Regions from separate parts of the Paenibacillus sp. FSL P2-0089 genome, predicted to be linked through region 1. Evidence: riboswitches for the same ligand, from Rfam matches in the RefSeq annotation. Region 1 holds a riboswitch; the other holds the start of a gene.
The links. Region 1 has a riboswitch for S-adenosylmethionine ahead of NST69_RS25210 (methionine ABC transporter ATP-binding protein). Riboswitches for the same ligand answer to the same signal wherever they lie in the genome.

Region 1 (15,435 bases):
GATCCAGCAGTCCGGCTTCGGAGTGGCTATGGGCAATGCGCAGGAAACTGTTAAGCAGGAAGCGGATGCGGTAGTAGCTACGAATAATGAAGACGGGATCGCGGAAGTGATCCAGAAGTACATCCTGACAGAGGCCGGAACCTCGGCCGGTAGAGTGTCGAAACGAGCTTAAGATTACTGAGAGACAACAATATAGGTGGGAGTAACGGAGGGGAAGTTTGAGCTGTAGGAGCGGTAGCGACCGCCTGAAAGCTTTCCGTAGGAAAGCTAGCTTCGGAAGCATCAGCAGTCACCGGATTTCCACCGCTAACAGCGGTTTGAATCAAGAAATCTGGTGACAACAGCGGCCGGAAGCCAAACATTCACCGCAGTTACGACCCGCACCATTGATAGCTATCTAAACTTAAGGAGTTGAGGGAATTGACAATTCTGGGCTGGATTCTGATCATTGCTTTGTTCGCAATCGGGCTGGCGGGGGCGGTATATCCGATCCTGCCGGGGGCGCTTGCGATTTACCTGGCTTTCTTTGTATATGGCTGGTTCTTTTCCTTCGACTCCTTCGGTCCCTGGTTCTGGATTGCCCAGACCCTGATCGTTGTCGTTCTGTTCGTTGCCGACTACGTGGTCGGGGCCTGGGGCGTCAAGAAGTTCGGCGGCTCCCGCGCTTCGGTGATCGGCAGCACCATCGGTCTGATTGCCGGTCCGTTTGTGATTCCGGCATTTGGCCTGCTGATTGGCCCGTTCGCAGGTGCCTTCATCGGCGAGCTGATTGCTGGCGAGAAGGCCGGCAAAGCGGTTAAGGTCAGCTTCGGCGCTCTGCTGGGGCTGTTCAGCAGCACAGTCGTCAAGATTATTCTGCAGATTGCTATGATCGTCCTCTTCTTTATCTGGATCGGGCGTTACTAAATTTATTGTGAAGAAGGCGAAACAGCTTGTCCACCAAGAAAGAATCCTTTGTCAAAGGCACGCTTATTCTGGCGGCAGCCGCACTGGTGGCCCGTGTCCTCGGGCTTGCCCAGCGGGTGCCGCTGGAGCATTTATTCAATGAAGTCGGTAACGCTGCGTTTACACAAGCCAACAACGTGTATCTGCTGCTGCTGCCGCTGGCGACAGCTGGAATTCCCAGCACACTTAGTAAAATGGTGTCCGAGCGCTATGCGCTGAACCGCCCGCAGGAAGCACAGCAGGTGTACCGGGCGGCGCTGATTTTTGCGGCTGTGGTTGGTGTGCTTATGAGTGTGGCGCTCTACATAGCTGCTCCTTATTATGCGGAATCCAGCAAGGTTCCCGAGAGTACATTGGCCATACGGGCGATTGCCCCGGCGCTGCTGCTATTCCCCGCGATCGCGATGATGCGCGGGTATTTCCAAGGGCGTAACAATATGATGGCCGGCGGCATCTCACAGATTGTTGAGCAGATTGCCCGGGTATCCACGGCCATTCTGCTTGCCTTCATTCTGCTGCGCCAGGGCTACAGCAACACCTGGATGGCAGCAGGCGCATCCTTCGGGAGTGTGCTCGGCAGTATCGGCGCCTTTGGCGTGATGCTGTATTATGCCATGAAGCTGCGCCGCAGCGAGGAGAAGGTTGCATTATATGAATCGAGTGAGGCCCGTATCCCGCTGCTGAAGATTTACAAGGATATTTTCAAGCTGTCCATACCGATTGTATTGTCTTCCGTTACGGTGCCTGTAGTGAACTTCATTGATACTACCTTTATTGTGCCGCTGCTTAGCGGACAAATCGGCTTGAAGGAAGCCACGTGGACACTGGGGATCTTCGGCAGCCGGGCACAGAGCGTGGCCGGGATTCCTCCGGTCTTGTCGATCGCCCTAAGTGCATCGCTGATTCCGATTATATCTGCCGCCTTCGCCCGCAAAGATGAACAGCACCTGCAGCGTCAGGTCACACTTGCCATGCGGGTGTCCATTCTGACCGGCACACCGGTTGTGCTCTCCCTGGTCGTGGCTGCTTATTCTGTGAATGGCCTCTTGTTCAAGACACTCGATGGAAGCGGCATTGTGGCGATGCTGACGCTGGGTACCATTTTCCAGATTACGATGATGACCACGAACTCGATCCTGCTTGGAATGGGCAAATCGCGGATATCGATGTATTATGTACTTGTTGGTATCCTCGTGAAGTTTGGCTCCAATTTCCTGTTCAGCCAGTGGTTCGGCATCTACGGCATTATCGGCTCTACGGCATTGTGCTTCATTGTCATTACACTGCTGAATCTGCGGATGCTCAAAAAAATCGTACCCTTCTCCATTCTCGGCAAACGCTGGGGAGGCTTCTCCATTGCGGTTCTGGCCTCGGCAGGCATCGGCTATGGTCTGAATGAAGCAGGCCTGTTGATGACTGATCTGATGCCGGCCCGTCTGGCCTTCCTGATCACCTGTCTGGTGGTTGGAGCGGCAGTCGTGATTGTGTATCTGGTTCTCCTGATTATTCTGGGTGTACTCAGCAGCCAGGAGATTGCCGGTTATCCCCGTCCGCTGCGCAAGCTGCTGGGTCCTTTAATGAAATTGCAGCCCGCCCGTGTTCGTGCCGGTGAATAATGATGTTTGACTTATTCCGTACATTTTGCTTCACTTAAAGAGCAAGCTTCTTGTGTAACTTTCTGATAGAAGGGAATGGTCAATAAATGGACAAAATCAGCTCGCCTGCCCAGTTCCAGGTGGCAATTCAGTCTCCGCGCCTGACGGTGGCAGTCTTCAAGGCAGATTGGTGTGTGGATTGCAAATTCATTGATCCGTTCATGCCGGATGTGGAACAGAAATATGCAGAGCGTCTTACCCTAGTCGAAGTGGATGTCGATGCCGTAGGCGATGTCAGCCAGGAACAGAATATTCTGGGCATTCCAAGCTTTGTCGCGTACACCGATGGACGGGAACTGGTCCGGTTTGTGAACAAGCTCCGGAAGTCCCGGGAGGAAATCGAGAAGTTTCTTGATACGGCGCTGGACGTTTATCTCAGCATTCACAAGTAATTCCGCAGCACCGCTTTCGCCCTATCCGAGCAGAAGCGGTGCTTTTTTTCTAATCATATAAGCATTTATATGTTTCATACTCATTCCAATACAATACGGGTGATACTATTGACGACACATCAATTAAAATGGCTCAGCTATCTGACCTGTCTCATTATGTTCATGGCGCTGTTCGGCGGGGTTGTGGTGACTAAGACCGGCTCGGGACTGGAATGCGGAAATCAGTGGCCGCTGTGCCACGGGAAGCTGATTCCGGCCTATACCATCGGCTCTCTGATTGAATATACCCACCGCTTGTTCAGCGGCCTGGCTGGCCTGCTGTCCCTGGCTTCCATGGTTGCCTTCTGGCGTTATGCCAGGCACCGCAGAGATCTGCTGGCCTATGCCCTGCTGACCCTGATCTTCGTCATCGTTCAAGGCGGGATGGGAGCGCTTGCAGTAGTGAAATCGCAGTCGGCTGCGGTTATGGCCCTGCATATGGGCTTCTCGCTGATTGCCTTCGCCGGTTCGCTGATGCTGGCGCTTGGGACCAGACGGACATTCGCTCCAGGAGCGGAATTCAGCACAGGAAGTCCCAAAGTCCGCCCAGCCTTCCGCAACTTAACCTGGGTTACTGCAGTATATTCATATATCGTGGTCTACATCGGCGCCTACGTAAGCCATACCAGCTCCCAAGGCGGGTGCTCCGGCTGGCCGCTGTGTAACGGACAATGGATTCCGGAGATGAGCGGCGGAGTAGGGATTGTATTCATTCACCGGATGGCGGCGGCGATTCTGTTCCTGCTGACGGCTATACTTGGGCATCTGGCCTTCTGGAAGCATAAGGAGCTGCCGGAGCTGAGGGCTCTGGGAGTAGCGGCAGTTCTGTTATGCCTGATGCAGGTATTCAGCGGAGCCGCAGTAGTATACACATTGAATAATGAAAGATTGTACATATTTGCTGCGTTGTCTCATATCGTGCTGATCTCCGGACTCTTCGGGGTTCTGTGCTACATGAGTGTAAGGGTCTGGCAGTTAAGCGGAGCCGGCAGGGGCAGCAAGTAATAAGTAAACGGCAACGGTGGACGGGATAAGCATAAGGTCCTGTTTGAGGAGGAACGCTATAGTGCGATACGGTAATTTACGACAATGGATTGAGCAGCTCCGCAGGGATAAGGATCTGGCAGTGATAGATACCCCTGTTGATCCTTATCTGGAGCTTGCCGAAATTCACCGCCGGGTGGTGGAGGAGGAAGGCCCGGCACTGCTGTTCACGAACGTGCAAGGAACACCGTTCCCGGTCGCTACGAACCTGTTCGGTACAGTTCAGCGCGTCAACAAGGCCTTTGGGACAAGACCGGAGCAGCTGCTGAAGTCGCTGACAACGGCGATGGACCAGCTGTTTCCGCCTTCAGGCGCCGGCTTATGGCGGGAGAAGACGGTGCTGCTGGAGCTGCTGAGGGCAGGAACCAAGAATATACCGCAAGGAGAGGCTCCGGTACTCGGCGTCTGCAGCAGCAGTGATCCGCTGAAGGAGCTGCCCCGGATTACGGCCTGGCCTAAGGACGGCGGGGCATTCATCACGCTTCCTCTGGTCTATACGGAGAATATCACCAACCCCAAGGATCATAATCTCGGACTGTACCGGATTCAGATGTATGACGACAGCACCACAGGTATTCACTGGCAGATTCACAAGGGCGGCGGCTTCCATCACTCGCAGGCAGAGCTTCTCGGCGAGACCCTGCCGGTGTCTGTCTTCATCGGCGGGCCGCCGGCCCTAATTGCAGCGGCAGTGGCACCGGTGCCGGAACGGATTCCGGAGCTGATGCTGGCTTCGCTGATGCTGGGCGGCAAGCTTCCCATGGTGCAGGACCCCTTGGGCGGGCACCGGATTCCGGCTGAGGCGGAATTCTCCATCCGGGGACGCGTGTCTCCGCTGGAGCGGAGAGCGGAAGGGCCTTACGGCAGCCAGTCCGGCTACTATTCCATGCAGCATAATTTCCCGGTCATGCATGTTCAGCGGATGTGGCACCGCAAGGATGCCATCTACCCGGCGACCATCACCGGCAAGCCGCGCCAGGAGGATTATTATCTGAAGGATTATTTGCAGCGGCTGCTCGCTCCAGCCTATCCTCTGCTGATCCCTTCGGTCAAAGCGCTGTGGTCCTACTCCGAATCCGGTTCGCATTCACTGACCTCAGCGGTCGTTAGGGAGAGCTATCCCCGTGAGTATATGGTGTCAGCGTTTCGTATCTTAGGGGAAGGTCAGCTCTCTTTAACCAAATTCCTGCTGTTGACTAATGTGCAGGTGGAGCTAACGGATTTCCCCAAGCTGCTGGAAACTGTGCTTGAGCGCTTCAATCCGCAATCGGATCTGACGATCTTTGCCAATACCTCCATGGATACACTGGATTATACCGGACGTAAGCTGAATCATGGCAGTAAGGCGGTGATGGCGGGCATTGGCAGCCCGGTCCGTGAGCTGCCACGGACCTATACAGAGGGTCTGCTTCCATCAATCACCGCCGCTGTGCCTTATTGCGGAGGATGTTTAGCCGTTTCCGGTGCATCCTATGAAGAGGACCCGGAGCTGCCGGAGCGGCTGGTGGCTGCCTTCAAGGAGAGGGAGACCGCCTGGCCGCTGATTGTGCTGGTGGATCAGGCAGAAGAGGCGGTAAGCACGCAGACCTCCTTCCTGTGGACCGTATTCACCCGCTTCAATCCGGCGGATGATATCTATTCGGCGGCCGGGGTACACCGGGGCAGCGTCAGCTATACACTGCCGATCATTATAGATGCCCGGATGAAGCCGGGATACCCGGAGGAACTGGCTCCGAGCGAGGATATTGCGAAGCGGGTAGACCGCAACTGGAACCGTTATTTTCCTCTAGTGTAAAAGTGAACTTTAAGGAGGGTCAAAATATGCTGCGGACGTTACTTGGAGAGCCGCCCCGCGTGAACAGCGGTGTGCTGGCTGAAGCTATGGAGTCCATGGCGAAGGCAGCCTCCATGCTGCGCAAGGAGATGGCGGCACATGAAGACCATGACCATGAATACCGCAAGCTGGAAATTTGGACACGCGGCCTGATCTCCTCTCTGGATGAGCTGGAGCAGAGCTGGTTCGCAGCAGCCTTTTTCCGGAAGTCAGTGATCGCAGGTTATATGGATGATATGTCGTCCACGGAGCAGGGGGAGTACGCCAGATATGTGTATTTCTACAAGGATGGCTTCATCCGTGTCTTCTCGCTGCTGGACAAGCTGGGCACGGTGCTGAATAATCTGTACAATCTCAATACAGGCAAGGTGAAGACGCATTTCTCTTATTTCACGGTGCTGAGGCAATTTCAGCTGCTTCACCCGCATCATCCGCTGGCGGAGAAGCTGGAGCGAATCAGGAATTCCTACCGGGAGCCAGTGGAGAATCTGCGCAAGCGGCGCAACGCTGAGATCCATTACATGAACGCGGAGATGACCGACGACCTCTGGCAGCGTCACCAGGGATTGCATGACAAGATTCGTCTGGAGGATCTCGACAGCCACCTGGAGGATTTGAAGCAGAGCCTGGAGATGGTATGCCAATCACTGGCCGCCGCATACAGCTACGGGAATGAACAATGGCACAAGAACAAAGCGGCCCCAGGCCCGAAATCCGGACAAGCCCGTCCGTAAAAACTTACCTTTGACAAAAATCTCGAAACTGAATTATACTTAGGCATACATTAACTTCTGACAGGATACGGAGTCTATAACTTCATACTATGATCTTATCGAGAGCGGCGGAGGGATAGGCCCGATGAAGCCCGGCAACCGGTTTGAATACAGCCTTACGCTGCATCCAAATGTCATGGTGCTAATTCCTACAATGCCGCCGGATTCGGGGGTTTTGGCAGATGAGAAGGCATTGTCATTATACACACAGGGCCTCTTGCGATCTGCATGGATCGTAGGGGGTCTTTTTTGCAATGATGGAAGCTAGAACAGAAGGGGGACGCAGCGGTTGATAGAATTGAAGGATATAACCAAGGTGTATGGCAAAGGCAGTAAGCAGGCAACTGCACTCTCTGCGCTGAGCCTGTCGATTAAGAAGGGGGAAATCTTCGGGGTGATCGGTCACTCCGGGGCCGGCAAAAGCACGCTGATCCGCTGCATTAATCTGCTGGAACGTCCGACTGCGGGCGAGGTGTGGGTGGACGGTGTCGAGCTGACAGCGCTCAGCCAGGGACAGCTGCAGGAGCAGCGGCGTAAGATCGGAATGATTTTTCAGCATTTCAACCTGCTCTCATCGGCTACAGTCTATGATAATATCGCGTTTCCGCTGCGGCTGATCGGAGCCGGAAGGAACGAGATTGAACAAAAGGTTAAGGAACTGCTCGCCCTGGTCGGGCTGGAGGAGCACTGGAATAAGTACCCGGCTCAGCTATCCGGCGGACAGAAGCAGCGTGTCGGAATCGCCCGGGCGCTGGCAAGTGATCCGGATGTTCTGTTATGCGATGAGGCGACCTCGGCGCTTGATCCGCAGACGACAGACTCCATTCTGCGCCTGCTGATGGATATCAACAGCAAATTCCATCTGACCATCGTGTTGATTACCCATGAGATGCATGTCATTCAGAGCATCTGCGACCGTGTTGCCGTGATCCATGGCGGCGGTATTGTGGAGCAGGGTGAAGTGGCCGAGGTCTTTCTGAAGCCGAAGCATGAGGTTACCAAGGAATTCATCCGCAGTGAGACCCAGTCGGACGGACCGCTCCGGCAAGCGATTGATGCTGTACAGCCAGGTTACACGAAGTCGGTCAAAATCACTTTTCTCGGACAAAAGACTTACGGGTCGACGCTCTCACAGGTGGTTCAGGGAACCGGGGTTCACTTCGCCATTCTTCATGGAACCATCTCTACGATCAAGGATGTTCCTTACGGCCAGCTGATCGTCCGGTTCGAAGGACCTGAGGGTGCGGTCGAAGCCACGCTCACTGAGCTCATAGCGCAAGGTCTTGATGTGGAGGTGATTTTGTAATGGACTTTAGCACAATTAATTGGGAAGAAATGCTGGAAGCTACGATTGCTACACTCAAAATGATCGCTATTTCAGGAATATTCACAATAATCCTTGGTTTACCGCTTGGAATTGTGTTATATTTATGGGGCAAGTCAAATAACGTTATTATCAGGGTGGTTTACTCGGTATTATCCTTCGTTGTGAATATCCTGCGTTCGGTTCCTTTTATCATTCTGATGGTTGCCCTGATTCCGTTCAGCAAGGCCATTATGGGCACTTCGATTGGTGTGCTTGGAACGATTCCGGCACTGGTAATCGGCGCGGCGCCATTCTTCGCCAGACTGGTGGAGACGGCACTGCGGGAGGTTGACCGGGGAATTATTGAAGCGGCGCAGGGCATGGGAGCGTCCACCGGGCAGATCGTTATGCGCGTGCTGCTGCCGGAGGCTCGTCCGGGTCTGCTTGCCGGTGTAACCATTACTGTTGTGACCCTTGTCTCGTATACCGCAATGTCCGGCATGATCGGCGGCGGCGGACTGGGTGACCTGGCGATCCGCTACGGATATTACCGCTATGAGAAGGAAGTCATGCTTATCTCGGTAGCGCTGATGGTGATTCTGGTGCAGCTGCTGCAAATGGCCGGTGACCGGCTGGTAAGACATTTTACACGGAAATAAGGTACGTCCACATATAGCCTTATTCAATAAACCATATGGATTAGAGGGGGATTTACAGATGAAAAAAGTACTGCTTACATTCTTCAGCCTGACCTTGATATTGGTGCTTGCCGCTTGCGGAAACAACAAGGCGAATAACACCACGAATTCTGCTGCGACAACGGCACCTACAGAAGCGGCTGCTGCAGAGCCGACTACAGAGCCTGCTGCGGACCCGGTAACCCTGGTGATTGGTGCTTCTCCTGTACCGCATGCGGAGATCCTCAAAGCGATTGCCCCACTGCTTGAAGCCCAAGGCATTAAGCTGGAGATCAAAGAATTCACAGATTATATTCTTCCCAATACACAGCTTGCCGAGAAGCAGCTCGATGCGAACTTCTTCCAGCACAAGCCTTACCTGGATGATCAGAACACCAAGAACGGCACAGATCTCGTATCTGTAACTGCTGTTCATGTAGAGCCATTTGGCGCCTATTCCAAAAAGATCAAATCGATCGATGAATTGGCAGAAGGTGCGAAGGTTGCGATTCCGAATGATGCAACGAACGGAGGCCGCGCCTTGATTCTGCTGGCGAAGAACGGTCTTATCAAGCTGAAGGATGACACCAATATTGCTTCCACCAAAGCGGATATCACCGAGAACCCTAAGAAGCTTGACATCATTGAGCTGGATGCAGCCATGCTGCCCCGTCAGCTGGATGAAGTGGACCTGGCGCTGATCAACACCAACTTCGCACTGGATGCCAAGCTGTCTCCTACGAAGGATGCGTTGTTCATCGAAGGCGGAGATTCCCCGTATGCTAACCTGCTGGTAGCCCGTCCTGACAATAAGGATTCCGATGCCATTCAGAAGCTGGCAGCAGCGCTGACTTCCCCGGAAGCGAAGGAATTCATCGAAAAGCAATATGACGGAGCAATTATCCCGGCATTCTAAGCTTAAGCCTAGGGAAGCGGAATAATCTAATGAGACCAGAAGAAGCCCGTAGCCAGAAATGGCTGGCGGAGCGGCTTCTGGTCTTTTTGAATCGCCGGGTGGTTGATCCTACAGACGAAATCCTCTATAATAAAAAAAATCCCGGCCTCTTAGCGGAGGCCGGGATGGTTTATGAAACGGGATTAGAATACCTGAACGACTTCTTCCACGCCTTCTACTTCTTCAATCAGGGCGCGTTCGATCCCGGCTTTTAGCGTGATCGTGGAGCTTGGGCAACTGCCGCATGCACCCATAAGCTTCAGCTTAACGATGCCGTCTTCAACATCAATCAGTTCCACGTCACCGCCATCGCGCTGCAGGAACGGACGAAGTTTATCAAGGACTTCCAGTACTTCATCGTACATGGTTGCGCTTTGTACATTCTCACTCATTTCTCAATCACTCCTTTCGTATGTTTATTATAGTACAAAAAGTTAAAAAATAAAATGGTTAAGGCAGAATAGGGAGATTATCATGAGACCAATTATAGAATTCTGTGCCAGCAACATCGGCCACGGCACTGAACCGCTCAAGCTTAAGCTGGAGCAAAACCCTGAATATGATGTAGTGGAGTACGGCTGTCTGAACAACTGCGGAGAGTGTTATCTCCAGCCGTTCGCCATGGTTGACGGGGAGATCATTGAGGCTGATTCCCCCGCTGCTCTGGAAGAGGCCATAGAAGCCGCTATACGAGAGGCAGAGGCCTGGGACAACCTGGAGATAGACTAAGCCGCCTGGATTCAAGCCGGGATTCTTTAGCCGAAATGGCGTTTGGACATCCACAGGACGCCGCTCTTCAGCAGGCGCGGAACCCGGCCCATGACGGAGCGGCGGCCCATCAGGCCGAAGCCGGCATTTTTACCGAGTGAACCGAGGGTTCCCTTCAGCTTAATCTTATTCAGCTTCGGGGTTTCCCCCCGCCATAACGCCTGTAATATCTGTCCCACCTGCTCGCCCTGGGCACCCGCCGCCTGTGCACTGGGCGCGAAGGGCAGGCTGGCACAGTCCCCGATCACATAGACCTCCGGATATTCAGCGATATTGTAATATTCCCCCACAATGAGCCTGCCTCCACGGTCCTTCGGAAGCTCCAGCTGCTGCACGACCTTCACGGGTTGAATACCGGCAGTCCATACCGTCACATCCGCCGGAATAGCTTGGGTGCCATTGAAGATGGCATCCTTCTCGACATGAGAGACCGACACCCCGCCAATCGTCTCCACCTGATGCTCACTGAACCATTCCTCGACATACCTGGACAGCTTGGCCGGAAAAGAAGATAAAATACGTTCTCCCCGGTCCATCAGAGAGATATTCAGATCCGGCCGGCTCTCCCGCAGCTCCGAGGCAATCTCTACGCCGCTCAGTCCCCCGCCGACAATATTGACGGTTCCATAAGGCTTCACATCGTTCAGCCGGCGGTAAGTTTCCCGGGTTCCGGCGAAGCTCTGAATACTGCAGGTGTATTCCTCGGCACCCGGAATGTTATGGTAATTATCCGTACAGCCGAGGGCAATCGCCAGGATATCATAGGCTACCGGCTCCCCGGAATCGAGCAGGACCAGCCTGCTCTCCAGATCAATGGAACCCACCTGCCCGTAACGTACGGTCAGGCGGGGGTGTACCGGGAATTGAATCCGCAGATGGTAATCGGTGGCGGTGCCTGCGGCCAGTGCATAATATTCGGTCTTGATCCCCTGATACGGCATCCGGTCCACCAGGATGATTTCCACATCAGGAGGAAGATGATTATCCAGCAGTTGCTGAATGAGGGCAAGACCGCCGTAGCCGCCGCCCAAGACAAGTAGGGTTCTCATGCCAACTGATCTTCCTTTCGGGTACATAATGGACAAGGCAGTTCTGCGTTCACTGGCTGAGGTAAGCTTGTTCTGTTCTTATTCGTATACCTTGATCTCGTTATAGAAGGTATCCCGTTCTACAGGAATCCGTCCTGCGCCCTTCACGAGCCAGATCAGCTCATCCCGGGTCAAGCCCTCCGGCGTCAGCGCGCCGGCAGCGTGGCTGATCCGTTCCTTCAGGATCGTTCCGTGCACATCGGAAGCGCCGAAGTTCAGGGCAACCTGGGTCAACTGGGGCCCGATATTAATGAAGTAGGCCTTGATGTGATCGAAATTGTCCAGCATCAGGCGGCTGACGGCAATGGTCTTCAGATCCTCATTCGCGGAGTTGCGGCGCATAATGCCTGCATTCTTGTTCTTAGGCTGCATGGACAGCGGAATGAATACCATAAAACCGCCGGTCTCGTCTTGCAAGTCACGAATTTGCAGCATATGGCGGATGCGGTCTTCACGGGACTCAATCGACCCGTACAGCATCGTGGTATGGGTCTTCATGCCAAGGTGATGGGCGGTGCGGTGCACCTCGAGATATTCCTCGACATTGGCTTTGTCGACGCGCATTTTTTTGCGGTACTGGTCAGACAGAATCTCTGCCCCTCCTCCGGTAAGGGTCTTCAGTCCGGCGGCGCGCAACTGCTCCAGCACTTCACGGATACTAAGTCCGCTGATGCGGGTGAAGAAGTCGATCTCTGCCGCTGTATAGGCCTTGAGAGTCACTTCGGGGAAATGCTCGTTCAGAGCCTGCAGCGAATCAACATAGTACTGGAAGGGCACATTATCATTATGCCCGCCTACAATATGGAACTCGCGCACGCCGGGATGAATATGCTGCTGCACATACTCCACCATCTCCTGGCCGGAGAGGGTGTAGGCCCCTTCTTCGCCTTCATCCTTGCGGAAATTGCAGAAGGCACAGCGGGATTCGCAGACATTGGTGAAATATAGACTCATGTTCTCGATAAAATAGACTTTATTCCCGTTCTTTCGCAGATTGACCTCATTAGCCAGCTGTCCGATCGTTAAGAGATCGTTACTCTCATATAAATAAACGCCGTCTTCCAAATTCAATCGTTCTCCGCCGCGAACCTTCTCAATGATGTTCGCCATCCGGGCATCTGTGTGGGGTGTAATAAGGGTAGACATATAAGTTCCTCCTGAAGGTTGGCGAGGCAATTGCATCGCATAATCGTGTACCTGAGAATATCCGGCAACAGCCGGCATTATAAATAGAGGTTAACTGCAACCCCCGTGACAATTTTTCGAAAATTTATCGCTTTTCTCATTATAAACTTCTCCCGTAGGGTGAGCAACCGCCAGAAACTGCAGGTCTTCCGGGATAAATGGCTTACCTGCGCCCGGTTTACGACTTGAGGGCAGAAGAATAGTGGAGTATACTGATTGAAAGAGCCGATGAAAATGATATACATCATACTCATTCTTTTCCCGGCAAGGCATTGATTTCATTACGTACAGCCTGAAGGCTGCTTGATTCCAATACAATGAACCCTAAGGAGGTTGTTATTATGATTAACATAAGTGAGACAGCGGCAGGCCAGCTGAAGGCCATGCTTGCGGAGCAGGAAGTGCCGGATATGTTCCTCCGTCTGGGCGTAACCGCCGGGGGCTGCAGCGGATTCTCGTACGCGATGGGCTTCGATGATACCGAGACTGAGCAGGACATCTACATGGACGTTGCAGGTCTGAAGGTGGTCGTCAGCAAAGACGATATCCGTTACCTCAACGGCCTGGAGATCGACTTCGAGGAATCCGGCATGACCGGCGGCTTCACCATCAATAATCCCAACGCCAGCGCTACATGCGGCTGCGGCTCCTCGTTCCGTACGAAGGAAGAAGCAGGGAACCCGGCGGCGGAGCCTTGCTAAACCTGTGAATGCTGAATTATTGATAAAGTAAGCGTGGATTGCGGCTTCCGCGACCTCTTAATTATGTATGGTGCAAACTGTACTTATTAGGAACCCACAAGGCCAGATACAACAAAGAGCCGCAGATCCTAGACACAGGATTCTGCGGCTTTTTGTCGGGAAGTCGATGTTATGGAGAAATGAGATAAAGTCCAGTAAGACCTAAATCAGAAAATGTTGACCACAACGCCTCGTATACTTTATAGGTGCCTGCTTTAATACCGCTCGCCAAATCTTGGTCTATTGTTAGCGATCCTGTATGAGTTCCTGCCAGTTTGAAGGTCCAGCCAGAAAGATTATTGTTATAAGCATAATTAGTTAATACAGGCCCGCCGCTATCCCCTCCTACTGAGGTGTAGCCAGAGGCAAGGACTTCGTTAGTGTTATAACCATAACCATCTGAGCCCCACCAAATATCAACATTTGAATATTTGATCGTGCCAGAAGTCGTTGCTCCACTATTTGCGCCCCTCATGTAGATGGTATCCCCAACCGTATCGGTTACGTAGGTACCTGTTATCATAGCCATATTAGTTGAAGAAGGGTATGGTACTCGTGCCCATGGTGAAAATCCAGAATTTAAAGTAATATATCCGGAATCGGAAGCCCCTGCTGAACCGTCACCGGGGGATGTAGTCCTGAATGTGTAATCACCTATCGAACTCGTTGCATTTGTCGGCTGATACCATGCACTAACGGTGCCTGCTGTTTGGCAATGGCCAGAAGTCACCACTACAGCTTGATCAGAAGCATTTACGCCAAAATATCCGTTAGTGCATACGCCATAGATCGTTTGTGAGGGGTTACTCGGGTTTGGACGGTAATTGCCACCGATTTTTGCACCCATTGGAATGGTGGAACCCCAATTTGTATTATCGGTTTCCGTTTTAAATGCTGAGGCTGGCAATGTTGTGTAGACAAGCAGATCTGACTTTTCGAGAAGCAGTGATGAAACTGTTTGCTTTGATTGTATGCCAGATTTTTCGTCTAAGGCGATAATAAGCTTATTGTTCATTGTATCCGGTATGAGCGCAAGTACTGTTCCCGGTTGGACTGTTTTTTTGATTTTTTCTTTCGCTTCAGTAATATCCGACCACGAGTATTTTGTTACTTCAAATTTTATTTTATCTCCGTTTTTTGAGGCTTTTCTTATTAATGCCTTCAAAGATTCCGAATCTTCCGTGATCTGAACGGTTACCATTCCGGTATCCGCATCGTAATAGTGGCCCGAGAAACGGGAGGGATCATTTTCAATTAGTTTCTTAATGGTCGGTAAGTCTGCTTTCACCCGCTGTTTCTCGACATAATCGGCAAGAACTTTGCTGTTCTTTAATTGTTCTGGAGGAGTGCTCAATTCTATCGGATACGGAATCTCGTTCAATTCATTTTGTTTTTGCGTGGCAGCCTGGATTTCGGAGATTGTTCCGAAAAAAGCCTTTGCTTCAGCATTAGAGCTTCCTTCTGCATGTACAGAAGTGATTGAACTGCAAAGGAGTAAAGCTGCCAGGAAAACAGGGAGTATATACTTTCTTACAAACATTCCTCATCAACATCCCTTCGTATTGAAATGGGGTGATTGGGAAATGTGGCAAAGCGGACGGTAGATAATGACTCCATTCTCCCTTCCTTTTAATTTTGCGCTCTGCAACAACTCCCGGATTGTAGCCGATGCAGATCAAGTTGCAGTTCACTCTCCTATATGGGGCTACTGAATATATAACGATGGTTTAAGGCGAAACCTGACATCTCTTTTTAGAATTCATACCCATTTTAGCGAAACAAAACCATCTGTCGTGACGTCAATTAGGTTGGAGGTGTTTATGTTGAACAAGCTGATTGTTCTCCTTTTGATGGCCGTAATTTTGTATCATTCTTCGGAACCGAATGAATCCATAGCTGCCAAGGCGAGTCCCACGCCATCTGCCTCAGAAAACGTGAAAAGTGAACCTTTTTCAGTTCAGATCTCTATTCCGAAGCAGGTGAAAGCAAATCAGGAATTTGTTATTTCTGCTGAGTTGAAAAATGAAACTGGAC
Region 2 (15,435 bases), 3.6 Mb from region 1:
CGATTACGCGCAGCGGGATAGAGCAGGCTGTGAAGCTTGGCGGGAGGCTTGGCGGGACTGAGGTCTTTGTCTATGCCAAGTATAGCGGAGAGCTGGAGGCGCGGAGCGGGGAGATCACTGTTTTTGACGGACCGGTCAGAGGGGTGCTGCCTGGGCTCTTCGGGAGCTATGAGGCGGTCATTCTGTTCTTCTCACTGGGGGCGGCTGTCCGGCTGACGGCTCCGCTGCTGCGGGATAAAAGAACCGATCCTGCCGTCATCGTCATCGATGAGCGCGGGGAGCATGTCATCAGCATGCTCTCCGGCCATCTTGGCGGAGCGAATAGGCTGACACTGGAGATTGCGGAGCTGCTGGGCAGCCATCCGGTGATCACCACGGCTTCGGATGTGCAGGGTACCTTCGCTGTCGATCTGCTGGGCCGGGAGTACGGCTGGCGTGCCGACAGCTTCACCTCCATGAAGGGGGTTAGTGCTGCGCTCGTTAACGGGGAGCCGGTAGCCTTTGTGCAGGAGAGCGGGGAACGTGACTGGCTGCCGCCGGGTGCTGAGGTGCCGGAGCATGTCTCTATGTTCGCAAGCAGAGCTGAGCTTCGGCATAGCGGACGCAGCTTCAGCGCAGCGATTGTGGTAAGCGACCGGGTGACGGAGGAACCAGAGGAGGACGCACCGGCAGATACTACTCTGGCCGAGTACACTGTAGTGTATCGCCCGCGCAGTCTGGTGCTTGGACTCGGCTGCAACCGCGGGACGTCTGCGGATGAGCTGGAAGCGGTGGTTCTTCACACTCTGCACGAGCTTAATTTGTCGCTCCATAGTGTGCGGAATGTGGCGACAGCCGGGATCAAGGGGGATGAAGCGGGACTCTTGGCCTTGTGCGCCAAATACAGCTGGGAGCTGGTTCTGTACACCCCGGAGCAGCTCAATACAGTAGAGCTGGACCATCCGTCTGAGGTGGTATTCAGGGCAACCGGGGCTTACGGTGTCTGTGAACCTGCTGCGCTGCTGTCTTCAGGTGCGCATTCGCTCCTGCAGCCTAAGCTCAAGAGCGGCAATGTGACCATCGCCGTAGCCCGGATTGTCTATCCCGGAGAGAAGGAGGGGAAGAGCGGTGAATGAGCTGAGGAATGCAGCCAGATATGAAAAAAAGCCTGGATCAGCCCCCCGTGAGCCGCAGGCGCATCCCCGCCTGGTCATCGCAGGCACAGGCAGCGGCTCGGGCAAAACAACCGTCACACTGGGGCTGATGCGCGCTTTTGCCCGGCGGGGCCTGAAGGTTCAGGGCTTCAAATGCGGCCCTGACTATATCGATCCCGCCTATCACACTGCGGTCACAGGCCATCCCTCGCGCAACCTGGACTCCTGGATGACTTCAAGCGACTATCTGCAGGAGTATTTCCTGCAGGCCTCGGCGGATGCTGACCTGTCCGTCATTGAGGGCGTGATGGGGTTGTATGACGGCAAGGAAGACACAGCACTGACCGGATCCACGGCGGAGATCGCCATCCTGACCGCCAGCCCTGTGCTGCTGGTGGTCGATGTCCGCAGCATGGGGCGCAGTGCCGCGGCGATAGTGCTGGGCTTCCGGCAGCTGGAGCCGCAGGTGCAGATTGCCGCCGTTCTGGTGAACCGCTGCGGCAGCGAGGGTCACTACCGGTTAGTTAAGGCTGCCATTGAAGCAGCCTGCGGGATTCCCGTGATTGGCTGGCTCCCCCGCGACAGCGGGCTGGACATCCCGGAGCGGCATCTGGGCCTGCTGCCCGCTGTGGAGCGAGGGGAGCTTGCGCCCTTGTTCGAGCGTGCCGCCGACATGCTGGAGCAAGGCACGGATCTGGAACGGCTGCTGGAGCTTGCGGCTGCCGCTCCTGCTGTGCAGGGGCAGCCTGTGTCGCCGGAGCAAGAAGCCTTGCTTGCCTGCATGCAGATGCCGGACCAGCAAGTTCGCTCTCTTACATATGCGGCTGAACTTTGTAACCCCGCTGCTCAGATACATAAGACACAGGCAGGCCCGGCGGGGCCTGGCCCGCTCATTGCCGTAGCCCGGGATGCGGCGTTCAATTTCTATTACGCCGATAATCTGGAGCTGCTTGCACGTGAAGGTGCTAAGCTGGTGTACTTCAGCCCGCTCAGCGGTGAAGGCATTCCGCCGGAAGCTGACGGCATCTATCTCGGCGGCGGCTTCCCGGAAGAATTCGCGGCGGTGATTGCCGCGAACCAGCTATTCCTCGACGGCCTGAGATCTGCCGCAGACGCTGGAATGCCACTGTATGCGGAGTGCGGCGGCTATATGGTGCTGGCCCGCAGTCTGACCGACCGCACCGGCACGGTGCATGAGATGGCCGGGATCATTCCGGCGCATACCGTGATGCAGGAACGCCGGGCGGCACTCGGGTATCGTGAAGTTACGGCACTTCACGACTGTCTGCTGCTGAAGCAGGGCGAGCGTCTGCGCGGCCATGAATTTCATTACTCCGTCATGAGCTATCCTGACGGGGAAGCCCGGACCTATGCCTATGAGAGTAAGGGCAGAGGGGGGAGCCAGCCTGAAGGCTACATCGGAGGAAGCATCATGGCTGCTTATGCTCATATCCATCTGGCCTCCCATCTTCCGGCAGCAGCCCGGCTTGTAGCAGCCTGCCGGGCCTATCGTGACCGCAAACAGGCTGTGCAGCAGCATGTTCCCGGCTCCCGCAACCAACAAGTGGAATAACGTATCTTAAATTATTAATTCTAACGAAATGTGTGGCGATAAGTGGAAAAACAACATCTATTCATGTTACTTTTAGCTACTTGGGCTAAAATGGGCAACATTAAGTGTTGTTTTTCCAACTGTTGTTCTAGCATCGGCTATTCGTTCATTAGCAAGTGTAGAAAATCCAACTACCCCCGTCCCGTTCAATGCGGCCTAAGCCTCATCAGCAAATCACTTATTCATACTGTATGTCAACCGCTTGTCATACGTATATTTGATACGTATAATAGGACAAGAGAACGCTTCATTAATGCGCTCGGACTGGTCAACCGGCTAGTTCCAGCGCAGGAAACTATCATTGTATTTATCGTATCTCAGGAGTCTATTGAAATTATCAGAAGCAACAGCATATGGATGCATCAGGAGAAGGGGGAACGCTGCAGTGAAATTGTTGGGAGCGATTGAAGCAGGGGGAACGAAGTTTGTATGCGGTATCGGGAATGAGGACGGGACGATTATCGACCGGGTGAGCTTTCCGACGGCTACTCCTCAGGAGACTATGGGCCAGGTAATGGATTATTTCAGCGGAAAATCAGTGGAGGCTATCGGGATCGGTTCATTCGGACCGATTGACCCTGTTATCGGCAGCCCCACCTATGGATATATTACAACCACACCGAAGCCGCATTGGGGCGGGTATAATCTGGTTGGAGCCGTTGAGGAGCAATTCCGGGTTCCGATCGGCTTTGATACAGATGTGAACGGCGCAGCGCTGGGCGAGTACACCTGGGGAGCAGCGCAAGGGCTGGACAGTTGTCTCTATATCACGGTGGGCACCGGGATTGGTGCCGGTGCTGTGGTAGGCGGGAAGCTCGTTCACGGGCTGTCCCACCCCGAGATGGGCCATATCCTGGTCCGTCGTCATCCTGAGGACCACTACGAAGGCTTTTGCCCTTATCACGGCGATTGCCTGGAGGGTCTGGCGGCGGGGCCGGCCATCGGCAAGCGCTGGGGTAAGCCCGCGGGCGAGCTGCCTGCGGATCATCCGGCCTGGGCGATGGAGGCCCACTATCTGGCTCATGCGCTTATGAACTATGTGCTGATCCTCTCGCCGCAGAAGATCGTAATGGGCGGCGGTGTGATGAAGCAGAGCCAGCTCTTCCCGCTGATCCATGCCAAGCTGCAGGAGCTGCTCGGCGGATATGTGCAGCATCCGGCGCTCAATGAAGAGATTGGCAGCTATATTGTGCCTCCGCAGCTTGGAGATAACGCTGGTCTGTCTGGCGCACTGGGTCTGGCCAAGCTGGCTTTAGACCGCAAGTAGGATATTTTGTCAAAAAGAGATTGACTGTTACGTAATATATGGTATTCTAGGTTTTAACAGTATAGCATTTAAGAGGAAGCACCTCTTTCACGAATGTCGTGGGAGAGGTGCTTTTTTTTGCGTTCAGAGCGCTCATGCGTACTGTAAGACGAAGAAAGAAGGGATTCATATGCAGATCGTATTTATGAACCGTTTGTGCAGAAGATCAGGAGTGGACGAAGAGAATTTTGCCCAGCTGTGGATTGGAGAGGAAGAGGGTCAGTGGCGTCTTGGCTGGCGTGATTTCTCCGGCGAAGAGGAGACGGGCGACAGCCTGTGGTATGAAGGCGGATCGTGGAATGAGATGCTGTGTGTATACCGGCACGAGCTTGCCGTCAAGATGGGAGATGGCTACCGCCCGCTGATTGACGGGGTATTTCATGATGACGATAACCTCAGCAGCCGCAGCCAGGAGCAGCTTAAGCTGCAGTATTACAGTGAGCAATACGGGAATGAAGCCATCTTCGAGGAGCTGTGCTCCTGGCGCAGAGGGAAGGCCTCCAGTGAGCGGAAGGCGCCTTATATCCTGGCCAGCAACCGACTGCTGCGCATGATCAGCGCATTTCTTCCCCGCACGGAGGAGGAGCTGCTGCAGCTCCCGGGTGTGGGTGAAGGCAAAGTCTCACAGTATGGTGCAGACTGGCTTAGCATCACCGCGGCGGCTGAGCGTGAGCATGATTTTCCGCTAAGCTGGGTGAATCATGCCATAGACGAAGAGAGCTTCGTATCCTGGCACTATAAGCAGAAGGAGCTTAAGTACAAGAAGCAGCTGGAGCGGCTGAGACTGCGGCGCGTTCTATTACAGGGGATTGAAGAGGGACAGGGGATGGAGCAGCTCAGAGTGCTTAGCGGAGTTTCCCGCCGTGAAGTGCTTGAAGTGGTAGAGGAGCTGGAGAAGGACGGCTACTCGGCCGAGAAGCTTATTGCCCTGGAGCTGAGCGAGGTGAGCCCCGAAGAACAGAACAATATTTGGACAGCCTATGAACTGATCGGCGACAACTTCCTGAAGCCTGTCCTCTACAAAGCCTACGGCGACAACTTCGTACCTGCTGACGGACTTGATCTGTATTACGAACGCCTGCGGCTGATCCGCATCCGCTTCCGGCGGGAGCATCCGGCGGCGTTAGGGATAGTTACCCCTCAATAATTATTGAGTCTGTCGGCCTGCATCGGCCCCAATCTGCGGTCCTGATGAACAGAACTCCTGATGGGCGTAGACGCATTACATACTGGTGACATACCAAAAAGACGAAGGCTCTCCGAGTCCCGGTAGCCGGGTATACGGTGCCTTCGTCCTTCGTATTCGTCCGCTCTGCTTCATAGCCACTCCTTCTTACGGAAGATAATTAGCATTCCGCAGCCTAGCGTCACCATAACGGCAATGACGCCATAGTAGCCGTACTCGGTGTGGATCTCCGGGATATTGTCAAAGTTCATGCCGTAGATTCCGGTAATCACGGTCAGCGGCATGAATATGGTAGTAATTGCTGTAAATACACGCATGATTTCATTGGCTCGGTTCGCAATACTGGACTGATAAGCTTCGCGCAAGTTGCCCATGAGATCGCGGTATGTTTCGAAGGTCTCAGAGATCTTGACCGCATTCTCATAAATATCGCTGAAATACTTCTGCAGCTGATCGTCGATTAGGCGAAGATCCTTCTTGTTGAGTGTGTTGATAACTTCCTTCTGCGGGCCGAGCATCTTCTTCAGCCAGAGAATCTCACTGCGCAGACCGATGATCTCGCTCAGATGCGATTTCTTGGTATGCATGAGGATGTCTTCCTCCAGCTTCTCGATCCGTGCTTCAATCCGGTCACCGACCGAGAAGAAGTTGTCGACAACGAGGTCAATCAGCAGATACAGGAAGCGGTCAGGCGTACTGACCTCCTGCTCCCATAGTACGGGCTTCAGGACACGCAGCTCATGGATCTTCTGCTTCGTAACGGTAATAATGAAATGTCTGCCAAGGAATACGTTAAGCGCACGCAGGAAGATTTCCTCATCATCGAACCGGATGCTGTTCACCACGATGAAGTAATGACTCTCATAAATCTCCAGCTTCGGACGCTGATCCTCTTCACTTAGACAGTCTTCCACAGCCAGATCATGCAGGCCGTATATAGGCTGAAGCTCTACAAGGTCCTCCACATCCGCATCAATCCAGTAGAACCCCTCGGCAGGGGCGGTTAAAGTTTCTTCAATATTGTCAATAGGCGTAAAAACCCCTGCATTCACCAGCCGGATTTTCATCTGATTCACTCCTTATGTCCCTGGTCTTCTCCAGGGGTATGCTAATTTCAGCACACGGAAAAAATCAGCTTGGCCGGTGGTACAATCATGGACGAAGGCCAAAAGACGGTCCGAGAGCATGAAGAAAAAGGGCTCCCGCCGCCGGCAAGCTGATGTTAATCCTGTGTGGTTGTTCATTCTGCACGCTTATTCGCGAGCCCGGGTCGCCTTCCATTGTTCTCTCACCTCTTCTTTTCGCCGTTTTTTTTGAAATATAAGAATGTATAGGTTTCACACGATACCTTATCCTTATATTTCTCGCTGAAACGGTACCGTCCTTTAAAGGGACGGCAAAGCCGTTTCCACTTGGTTGAAACACTTGTCTAGTATAACGCCGGGATATGGCTCTTACAAGAGAAATTGTTTTCTGTTATAAGGCCCCTTCAGCATTGTATGGACTTGACGAAAAGGAGGTTCATGATTTAAAGTGAAATTTAAGAAAAAGCATCGTTCAGATGCTTAAGGTTATTCAACTGAATACAGCTAAATCTTATCAAGAGCAGGTGGAGGGACTAGCCCGATGAAACCCGGCAACCGGCGTGTGAACGCACGGTGCTAATTCTTGCGGAAGCTTTGCAGGGCGTTATTCGTCCGGCGAAAGTTCTCTGGCAGATGAGAGAGGCGCATATGACTGCATGATATGACCTTTCTCGCCCGGGAAAGGTCTTTTTTCGCTACCCTGCCTCAGGTTGAACCACCAAGTGGAACCCCATTTCAGTTAAGGAGTGAACAGCAATGCCTATCAAAATTCCCGACAGCCTGCCGGCCAAAGAAGTATTATCCGGTGAGAATATTTTTGTAATGGATGAAAGCCAGGCTTTCCATCAGGATATCCGTCCTCTCCGGATCGCCATCCTGAACCTGATGCCTACCAAAGAAACTACTGAGACCCAGCTGCTGCGCCTTATCGGGAATTCCCCGCTTCAGGTGGATGTTGTTCTGCTGCACCCCAGCTCCCATACGTCGAAGAATACTTCGGCAGAGCATTTGAAGAGCTTTTACAAAACCTTTGATGAGATCAGCCACCGCCGGTTCGACGGCTTGATTGTAACCGGCGCTCCCGTAGAACAGCTGGAGTTCGAGGATGTCAACTACTGGGAAGAGCTGAAAGTGATTTTTGAGTGGAGCAAGCACAATGTAACCTCGACCATGCACATCTGTTGGGCGGCGCAGGCAGGGCTGTATCATCACTTCGGCGTGCGCAAGGTGAGTCTGCCGGACAAATGCTTTGGAGTGTTTCCGCATACAATGAGCCATAATAATGTCAAGCTGCTGCGCGGCTTCGATGAAGTGTTCCATGTTCCGCATTCCCGCCATACCGACGTCTCCCGTGAAGATATTGAGCAGAACCCGGAGCTGCAGATTCTGGCAGAATCCGAGGAAGCCGGGGTGTACCTGGTGGCTACGCATGACGGGAAGCAGATTTTTGTCACCGGACATTCGGAGTATGATCCCTTCTCCTTGAAATGGGAGTATGACCGGGATATCGCCAAGGGGCTGGAGGTTGCCCTGCCGAAGCACTATTATCCCAAGGATGATCCGACACGCACACCGCCGGCAGTCTGGCGCGCCCATGCTAACTTATTATTCGCTAATTGGCTCAATTACTATGTATACCAGGAGACTCCTTACGATATCGGGGCATTTATCTAAGAGGTTGACTTATTCTTAATAGAAGTAATTAATCAGGAGGCAATGGAGATGGATGAGAAACTGAGAATTGAGAGCAGACTGGCACAGATTGGTTCAATGGAGGACCCCGCCACCGGGGCCATTAATTACCCGATTTATCATGCGACGGCCTTCCGTCACCCGCGGCTTGGACAGAGTACAGGCTTTGACTACATCCGCACCAAAAATCCTACCCGCTCTGTCCTAGAAGAAGCGGCAGCGGCCCTGGAATCAGGGGATGCCGGCTTCGCCTGTGCCTCCGGTATGGCTGCACTGACTACAGTGTTCACCTTGTTTGGACAAGGGGACCATCTCATTGTATCGCTGGACTTGTACGGCGGTACTTACCGGCTGCTGGAACGGATTCTCTCCAAATACGGCATCAGCGCCTCCTATGTAGATACGAATGATCTGGATGGCCTGGAAGCGGCCCGCCAGCCGGGCACGAAGGCTGTATTCATTGAGACACCGACCAATCCGCTGATGATGATTACGGATGTCGAAGCCGTATGTACCTGGGCCCGCCGTCACGGGCTACTCACGATTGTGGACAATACGCTGCTGACCCCGTTCTTCCAGCGCCCGCTGGAGCTTGGCGCAGATATCGTGGTTCACAGTGCGACTAAGTATCTGGGCGGGCATAACGATGTGCTGGCGGGGCTGATTGTGACCAAGGGTGCAGAATTGTCGGCTGAAATGGCTGTCCTGCATAACTCCTTGGGAGCCGTGCTCGCGCCGAATGACAGCTACCAGCTGATGAAGGGCATGAAGACCCTCGCCCTGCGTATGGAGCGGCATGAGAGCAACGCCCTGGCTATTGCCCGTTATCTGCAGGAGCATCCGGCGATTGCCGAGGTCTTCCACCCGGGCCTGCCGGACCATCCGGGTTATGCCATTCAGAACCGCCAGTCCTCCGGCAACACCGGGATCTTCTCCTTCAAGGTAAAAGAGGCCAGCTATGTGGAGCCGTTGCTCCGCCATATCAAGCTAATTGCCTTCGCCGAGAGTCTGGGCGGTGTGGAATCGCTGATGACCTATCCGGCGATACAGACCCATGCCGATATTCCGGCTGAAATCCGCGATGCGGTCGGCGTGGATGACCGGCTGCTGCGCTTCTCTGTCGGCATAGAGCATGTAGATGATCTGATCGCCGATCTCGGGCAGGCCCTGGAGGCCGCCCGGAGCGAGCTGGAATAAGGCGATGCGCCGCCGGACCTGCCCGGCATGCGAGATTCGCAGAACGTACAAGCAGCAGTGCCTTCGGGCGCTGCTGTTTAATTTGCCTGGGACAAGGGCATTTGTTCGGTCCTGTGCAGCGAAACATTTTTCAAGAACAGCCGATTGTGATACGATGGGAGAACGGACTATTTTTATTTCAAATTGTATTTATCTCATAGACTTCATAGATGAAGAGGAGGCCGTCAACAGTGAGTGCAGTCGATCTTATACTGGATAAGGCACTGAAGGGTGAACGTCTTCAGTTGGAAGATACGGTCACATTATTCGAGAGCAATGAAATTGAGAAAATGGGCGCTGCCGCAGATATTATTATGAAGCGCTGGCACCCGGAGCCAGTGACGACATTCGTCATCGGCCGCAACATTAACTACACCAATGTATGTGATGTATATTGCCGATTCTGCGCCTTCTACCGCAGACCCGGTTCGGAGGAAGGCTATGTGCTTCCCGATGAGACGATCTACCAGAAGATTGCCGAGACCATGAGCGTAAACGGAACCGAGATTCTGATGCAGGGCGGTACGAATCCCAATCTGCCGTTCAGCTATTATACGGATATTCTGCGCGGCATCAAGCAGCGGTTCCCGGAGATTACGATGCATTCCTTCTCACCGGCGGAGATTATGAAGATGGTGGAGGTCTCCGGCCTGCCGCTGGAGCAGGTCATGCGTGAGATCCATGCTGCGGGCCTCGATTCCCTGCCCGGCGGCGGTGCAGAGATTCTCGATGACCGTACCCGCCGCAAGATCAGCCGGCTCAAGGGCTCCTGGCGCGAGTGGATGGACGTCATGCAGACCGCACACCGGATCGGCATGAATACAACAGCCACGATGGTGATCGGTCTGGGCGAGAGCATGGAAGAGCGGGCGCTGCATCTGCTGCGTGTCCGTGAAGCCCAGGACGAATGCATTGCGAACAAATATGATTCCGAGGGCTTCCTGGCGTTCATCTCCTGGACCTTCCAGCCGGATAATACGAACCTGAAGCTGGACCGCCAGACCCCGGAGGAATACCTGAAGACCGTAGCCATCAGCCGCCTGGTGCTGGACAATATCAAGAACTTCCAGTCCTCCTGGGTAACGATGGGGCCTGAAGTAGGCAAGCTCTCCCTGCAATACGGCTGCAATGACTTCGGCAGCACGATGATTGAGGAGAACGTAGTCTCCTCGGCGGGCGCCACCTACAAGGTCAACATCGAGTCGATCACCCAGCTCATCCGCGAAGCGGGCAAGATCCCGGCGCAGCGCAACACGCGCTATGACATCCTGCGCACGTTCGAGGATGCGAGTGTCAAGATTGATAATGATTTTGTGATGCAGAACTAGAATATAGCTATACACCAACAGATCAATAACGGGGCTGTGCTACATATAAGTAGCGCAGCCCCGTTATGTTTTTTGGAAACTATTATTTCCTCTTTGAATGATTCGTACAGTGACTTGGTTGCTGAATGTGGAGCAATCGTTACAGCGTCATGTAGCCAATGTATATGAAAAACAGCATACATTGTGTTCACTCGCAGAACAACATATATTGTGCTCGCTCACAGGCATATTGCCCGAATGTATGCGGAAAACAGCATACATTGTGCTCGCAGGCAGGTAATCCTAGCCATCCGTTAGGATGACTTGTTGTTGTTTTGTCATAGAGTTGTAAAAATTAATCGTTATATTTTACAAAAAACGCTGAAATAATGTGAGATTTTACACAACAATTCATAAGAGTTAATGGAATTTGATAGATTCATAGGGAAGGCTATGATACAATTTTTCGGACAGTGGTAGAATAATATAGCAATCACAGGGAGGAAATTAGATTTATGGGAGAGAGAAGATGGAACAAGCCGATAGCTTCTTTATTGGCTACCACAGTTCTGGCAGCACAGATGCTGGGCGGAGTATTCAATGTTCCTGTGCTGGCGGCAGGAAAGGCGGAGGCTTCTCCGGTGATTAATCCGGGAACCATTAATTTACGCTTGATGAGCACGACTGATGTTCATACGAACGTATATGGATGGGACTATTTCAAGGGTGCCGCCTCCGCGACTGTAGGTCTGGACCGTACTTCAACCTTAGTAAAGGCTGCACGCAATGACGCAGAGGGGAAATACAACCTTTTGCTGGATAATGGCGATTTAATTCAAGGAACACCGCTGGGAACGTATATGGCCCAAGTGTCTGATTTCAGGACTAGCGAAGACCAGATTCATCCGATCATCGCAGCTATGAACCTCATGGGTTATGATGCAGCAACCTTCGGCAATCATGAGTTCAATTATGGTTTGGATTATCTGGACCGGACAGTTAAAGGCAATGTAAGCAGCGCAACTTATAAGGAGTCTACGGGAGCGAAGTTCCCTTATGTGAATGCAAATATTTATAATGTGTCCGATAATAATAATACATTTGAACCTTATAAAATCATCGATAAAGAGGTAAAGGACAGCAACGGCAACACCGTTACCATTAGAGTCGGCCTCCTGGGTCTGGTTACTCCGCAAATCATGGAGTGGGACAAGGTAAACCTGGAGAAAAACGTTATTGCCAAAGATATTGTGGAAACGGCGAAGAAGTTTGTTCCTGAAATGAAGACGGCTGGTGCGGACGTTATCGTCGCCATGACTCATTCCGGGTTCGACGCTGCTGCTGCAGAAGGAACTGGAGCAGAGAATGTTATTAACCTGCTGAGCAAGGTACCTGGCATCGATGCCATTACCTTCTCGCATACCCACAAGGTATTCCCGACGAACGGGGATGACAGCAAGCTGGATGCTTCCTTCAAAGATCCATCCACCAAACTCCCTTACAATAATGATGTAGCCAAGGTAGACAACCTCAACGGCCATATTAATGGCACTCCGGCAGTACAAGCGGGCTATGGCGGAGGTTACCTGGGCCTTATCGATCTGAAAATCGCCCAGAGCAGCAGCGGCAAATGGGCAGTAGACAAAGCAGCTTCCAAGGCTTCTACGCGCTCTATTGCTGGCGCTGCCGTTGACACCGCTATCGATGATCTTGCCGGAGCGGCACATCAAGCTACGATTGATTACGTGAATCAGCCGCTTGGTGTAACTTCTGCGCCGATGAACAGCTATTTTGCTATGGTACAGGATGATCCGACAGTCCAGCTCGTAACCTATGCCCAGCAGCAGTATGTATCTAACTTAATTCATACGAACGAGAATCTGGCCGGCTACAGAAACTTGCCGATCCTGAGCGTTGGTGCACCGTTCAAGGCTGGACGCAACGGCCCTGAAGAGTATACAGATATCAAGAAGGGCGACCTTACAATAGCCAGTGCAAGCGATCTGTATCTGTATGACAATACGCTTAAGGCGATTGTAGTGAAAGGTTCGACCGTCAAAGAATGGGTAGAGATGAGTGCAGGAGCGTTCAACCGCATCAAGCCGTCCATCTCTACACCGCAATCTCTGTTAAATTCAGCATTTGCTGTGTACAATTTCGATGTGATTGACGGCATCCAATATACGCTTGATGTCACCCGCAATGCCAAGTACAAGCCTGATGGAAGCATCAACGATAAATCCTCCAGCCGGGTAACCTCCATCACCTATGGCGATAAGCCACTGGTCATGGATCAGGACTTCGTGGTCGTTACCAACAACTACCGTGCAAGCGGCGGGGGTAACTTCCCAGGTGTCAAAGAAGCGAAAATGATTATTGATTCCCAAATGGAGAACCGCCAGGTGCTGATGGATTACATCAAGGAAGCGGGGACCGTTGATCCTACCGCAGACAACAACTGGTCGATTGCTCCTATCGAAGGGAATGTCACTGTAACGTTCCCGTCTTCACCTAGAGCAGCAGCGGTCGCTCCTGCCAACATTACGGCTACGGGTACTACAGATGTAAGAGGCTTTGAGATCTACAACCTTAACTTGAAAAAAGCTCCTCCAACCCCAACGGGAGATGTTGAAGTCCATCTGCTGGGCATTAATGACTTCCACGGCCAACTGGACACTACCTCGGTGGTGAATGGTGAAGCTGTAGGCACAGCGGCTACACTTGCTGCTTATTTGAAGGAAGCCCGTGCCAAATATGAGCATTCGCTGCTGTTCCACAACGGCGACTCTGTGGGCGCATCCGCTCCGGTATCTTCGCTGGAACGGGACAAGCCTACGATGGAATGGATGAACCTCATGAAGTTCGACGTCGGCACCCTGGGGAACCATGAGTTTGACCAAGGTGTTGAGGCGATGAAGGCTCAAATCTATGGCGGCAAGGACCCTAAGAACGAGAAGGTCGACCATAATGGCGCAGATTTCGATTATATCAATGCCAACGCAGTAGACAGCACCACCGGCAAACCTATTATCACCCCTTATGTTGTAAAAGAAGTTGGCGGCGTGAAAATCGGCTTCATCGGAGTTGTGACCAAAGCAACGCCAAGCAAAGTATCGCCAGCCGGTACAGCTGGTGTGAAATTCCTGAGTGCCGAGGAAGAGGTCGCGGCGATTGAGAAATATGCGGCCGAGCTGAATGCTCAAGGCGTCAAGACGATCGTGGTGCTTGCCCATGATCCGGCAACAACCAAGGTTGATCCGGTTACCAAAAAGAATGTATCCACCGGTGAAGCTGTAGATCTGGCTAATGCGCTTCCTGCCAATTCCCCGGTTGATGTGATCGTAGCCGGAGACAATCATGGCTATGCCAATGATACGGTGAACGGTAAGCTGATCGTTCAGGCTTACTCTTACGGAACGGCTTTTGAAGACATCAAGCTAGTGATTGACGGAGCTACAGGTACAGTGAAGAGTAAAACAGCTACTGTAACGAGCACGGTTCAGAGTAAAATCACACCGGATGCCGAAACCAAGGCGTTGGTGGACTACTATCTGAGTCGGCACCCTGAACTAACCAAGCCTGTAGGAACTACTGACGGTACAATAACCCGTACAGATGCCTACACTAAGGAATCAGCATTGGGTAACCTGATTGCAGATGCGATGCGACATGCTATCTTCAAAGAGGGCGAGAAAAATCCTGCTGATTTCGCCTTCATGAACCCGGGCGGTATCCGTGCGGATCTTCCGAAAGGCAATGTAGCGTTCGGAGATCTGGCGAAGATCCAGCCGTTCGGCAACACGCTGGTGAAGCTGACCCTGACTGGTCAACAGATCAAGACCCTGCTGCAGCAGCAATGGGCTGTTAAGGCTGACGGCACCGCAGACACGAAGACATTGCAAATCTCAGGGCTGAAATATACAGCGAACATGTATCTGCCGGTTGCAGAGCGTGTGGCTAACCTGACTAAGGCTGACGGAACACCTATTGAAATGTCGAAGAGCTACACGGCTGTAGTCAATAACTTCATGGCTGCGGGCGGCGACAATTACAAGGTATTGACTGAGGCAAGCGCCTCGCTGGCCGGACCGATTGACCTGGATGTATTCTATGAATACATTAGGGACACATTCAACGGCGGGGCGATCACTGCTGCCATTGAAGGCCGGATCACTAATGTAGAGAAAGACCCTGGAACGGTTAATCCGAACCCTGGTAACCCTGGACCGGCTACAACTGCAACACCGAAGCCAACGGCTTCGCCTTCGGCCACTCCAAGTCCGGCAGCTACACCTGCGGCAACAGCAGCTCCAACGCCAAGCCCGGCTGTACCTGTTGTAGCCTTCAAGGATCTGGGCAAGGTAGCCTGGGCCGCAGATGCCATTAATGCATTGGCAGCCAAAGGCATTATCAAAGGAATGGACGGCACAAGCTTTGCACCAATGAAAAGTGTAACCCGCGCAGAATTCGTAACCATGCTGGTTCGTTCACTTGATTTGAGCAATTCGGCTTCACCTGCGACATTCAGCGATGTGAAGCAGGGAGTCTGGTACTCCGATACAATTGCTGCGGCTGTCAATGCAGGTCTTGTAAAAGGCTCCGGCAACGGTAAATTCGAGCCGGGACGTGAGATTACCCGTGAGGAAATGGCGATTATGATCGCGAATGCCCTCAAAGGTCAGCTGCAGCCGGTAGACGCTGCAACGTTGAACAAATTCACGGATAAGGCAAAGATTGCCCCTTACGCCCAGCAGGCAGTAGCACAGCTGACTCAGATTGGTATCGTCAACGGAGTCGATGCCAAGCAGTTCGCACCGAAGAGTATGGCTAACCGTGCCCAGGCTGCGGTCATTATCTTCCGTATGCTGGAGAACAAAG

Region 2: it holds a riboswitch for S-adenosylmethionine, as region 1 does, so the genes downstream of both, metA (homoserine O-succinyltransferase) here and NST69_RS25210 (methionine ABC transporter ATP-binding protein) in region 1, are expected to answer to the same signal.

Annotation. Positions count from the first base shown of each region.
Region 1 covers NZ_CP152006.1:5,994,749-6,010,183, reverse strand. The annotation lists gene NST69_RS25245 (Cof-type HAD-IIB family hydrolase) at 1-172, shown strand, start outside; gene NST69_RS25240 (DUF456 family protein) at 421-906, shown strand; gene NST69_RS25235 (polysaccharide biosynthesis protein) at 933-2,561, shown strand; gene NST69_RS25230 (thioredoxin family protein) at 2,648-2,992, shown strand; gene NST69_RS25225 (COX15/CtaA family protein) at 3,101-4,036, shown strand; gene NST69_RS25220 (UbiD family decarboxylase) at 4,098-5,870, shown strand; gene NST69_RS25215 (Cthe_2314 family HEPN domain-containing protein) at 5,897-6,643, shown strand; SAM riboswitch class I at 6,736-6,871, shown strand; gene NST69_RS25210 (methionine ABC transporter ATP-binding protein) at 6,972-7,988, shown strand; gene NST69_RS25205 (methionine ABC transporter permease) at 7,988-8,647, shown strand; gene NST69_RS25200 (MetQ/NlpA family ABC transporter substrate-binding protein) at 8,706-9,581, shown strand; gene NST69_RS25195 (NifU family protein) at 9,764-10,012, opposite strand; gene NST69_RS25190 (YuzB family protein) at 10,095-10,349, shown strand; gene NST69_RS25185 (NAD(P)/FAD-dependent oxidoreductase) at 10,376-11,437, opposite strand; gene mqnE (aminofutalosine synthase MqnE) at 11,516-12,622, opposite strand; gene NST69_RS25175 (iron-sulfur cluster assembly accessory protein) at 13,003-13,362, shown strand; gene NST69_RS25170 (hypothetical protein) at 13,532-14,941, opposite strand; gene NST69_RS25165 (hypothetical protein) at 15,222-15,435, shown strand, end outside.
Region 2 covers NZ_CP152006.1:1,844,237-1,859,671, forward strand. The annotation lists gene NST69_RS07440 (cobalamin biosynthesis protein) at 1-1,115, shown strand, start outside; gene NST69_RS07445 (cobyrinate a,c-diamide synthase) at 1,117-2,706, shown strand; gene NST69_RS07450 (ROK family protein) at 3,131-4,012, shown strand; gene NST69_RS07455 (HRDC domain-containing protein) at 4,182-5,198, shown strand; gene corA (magnesium/cobalt transporter CorA) at 5,369-6,304, opposite strand; SAM riboswitch class I at 6,831-6,962, shown strand; gene metA (homoserine O-succinyltransferase) at 7,079-7,996, shown strand; gene NST69_RS07470 (aminotransferase class I/II-fold pyridoxal phosphate-dependent enzyme) at 8,045-9,211, shown strand; gene mqnC (cyclic dehypoxanthinyl futalosine synthase) at 9,442-10,578, shown strand; gene NST69_RS07480 (bifunctional 2',3'-cyclic-nucleotide 2'-phosphodiesterase/3'-nucleotidase) at 11,073-15,435, shown strand, end outside.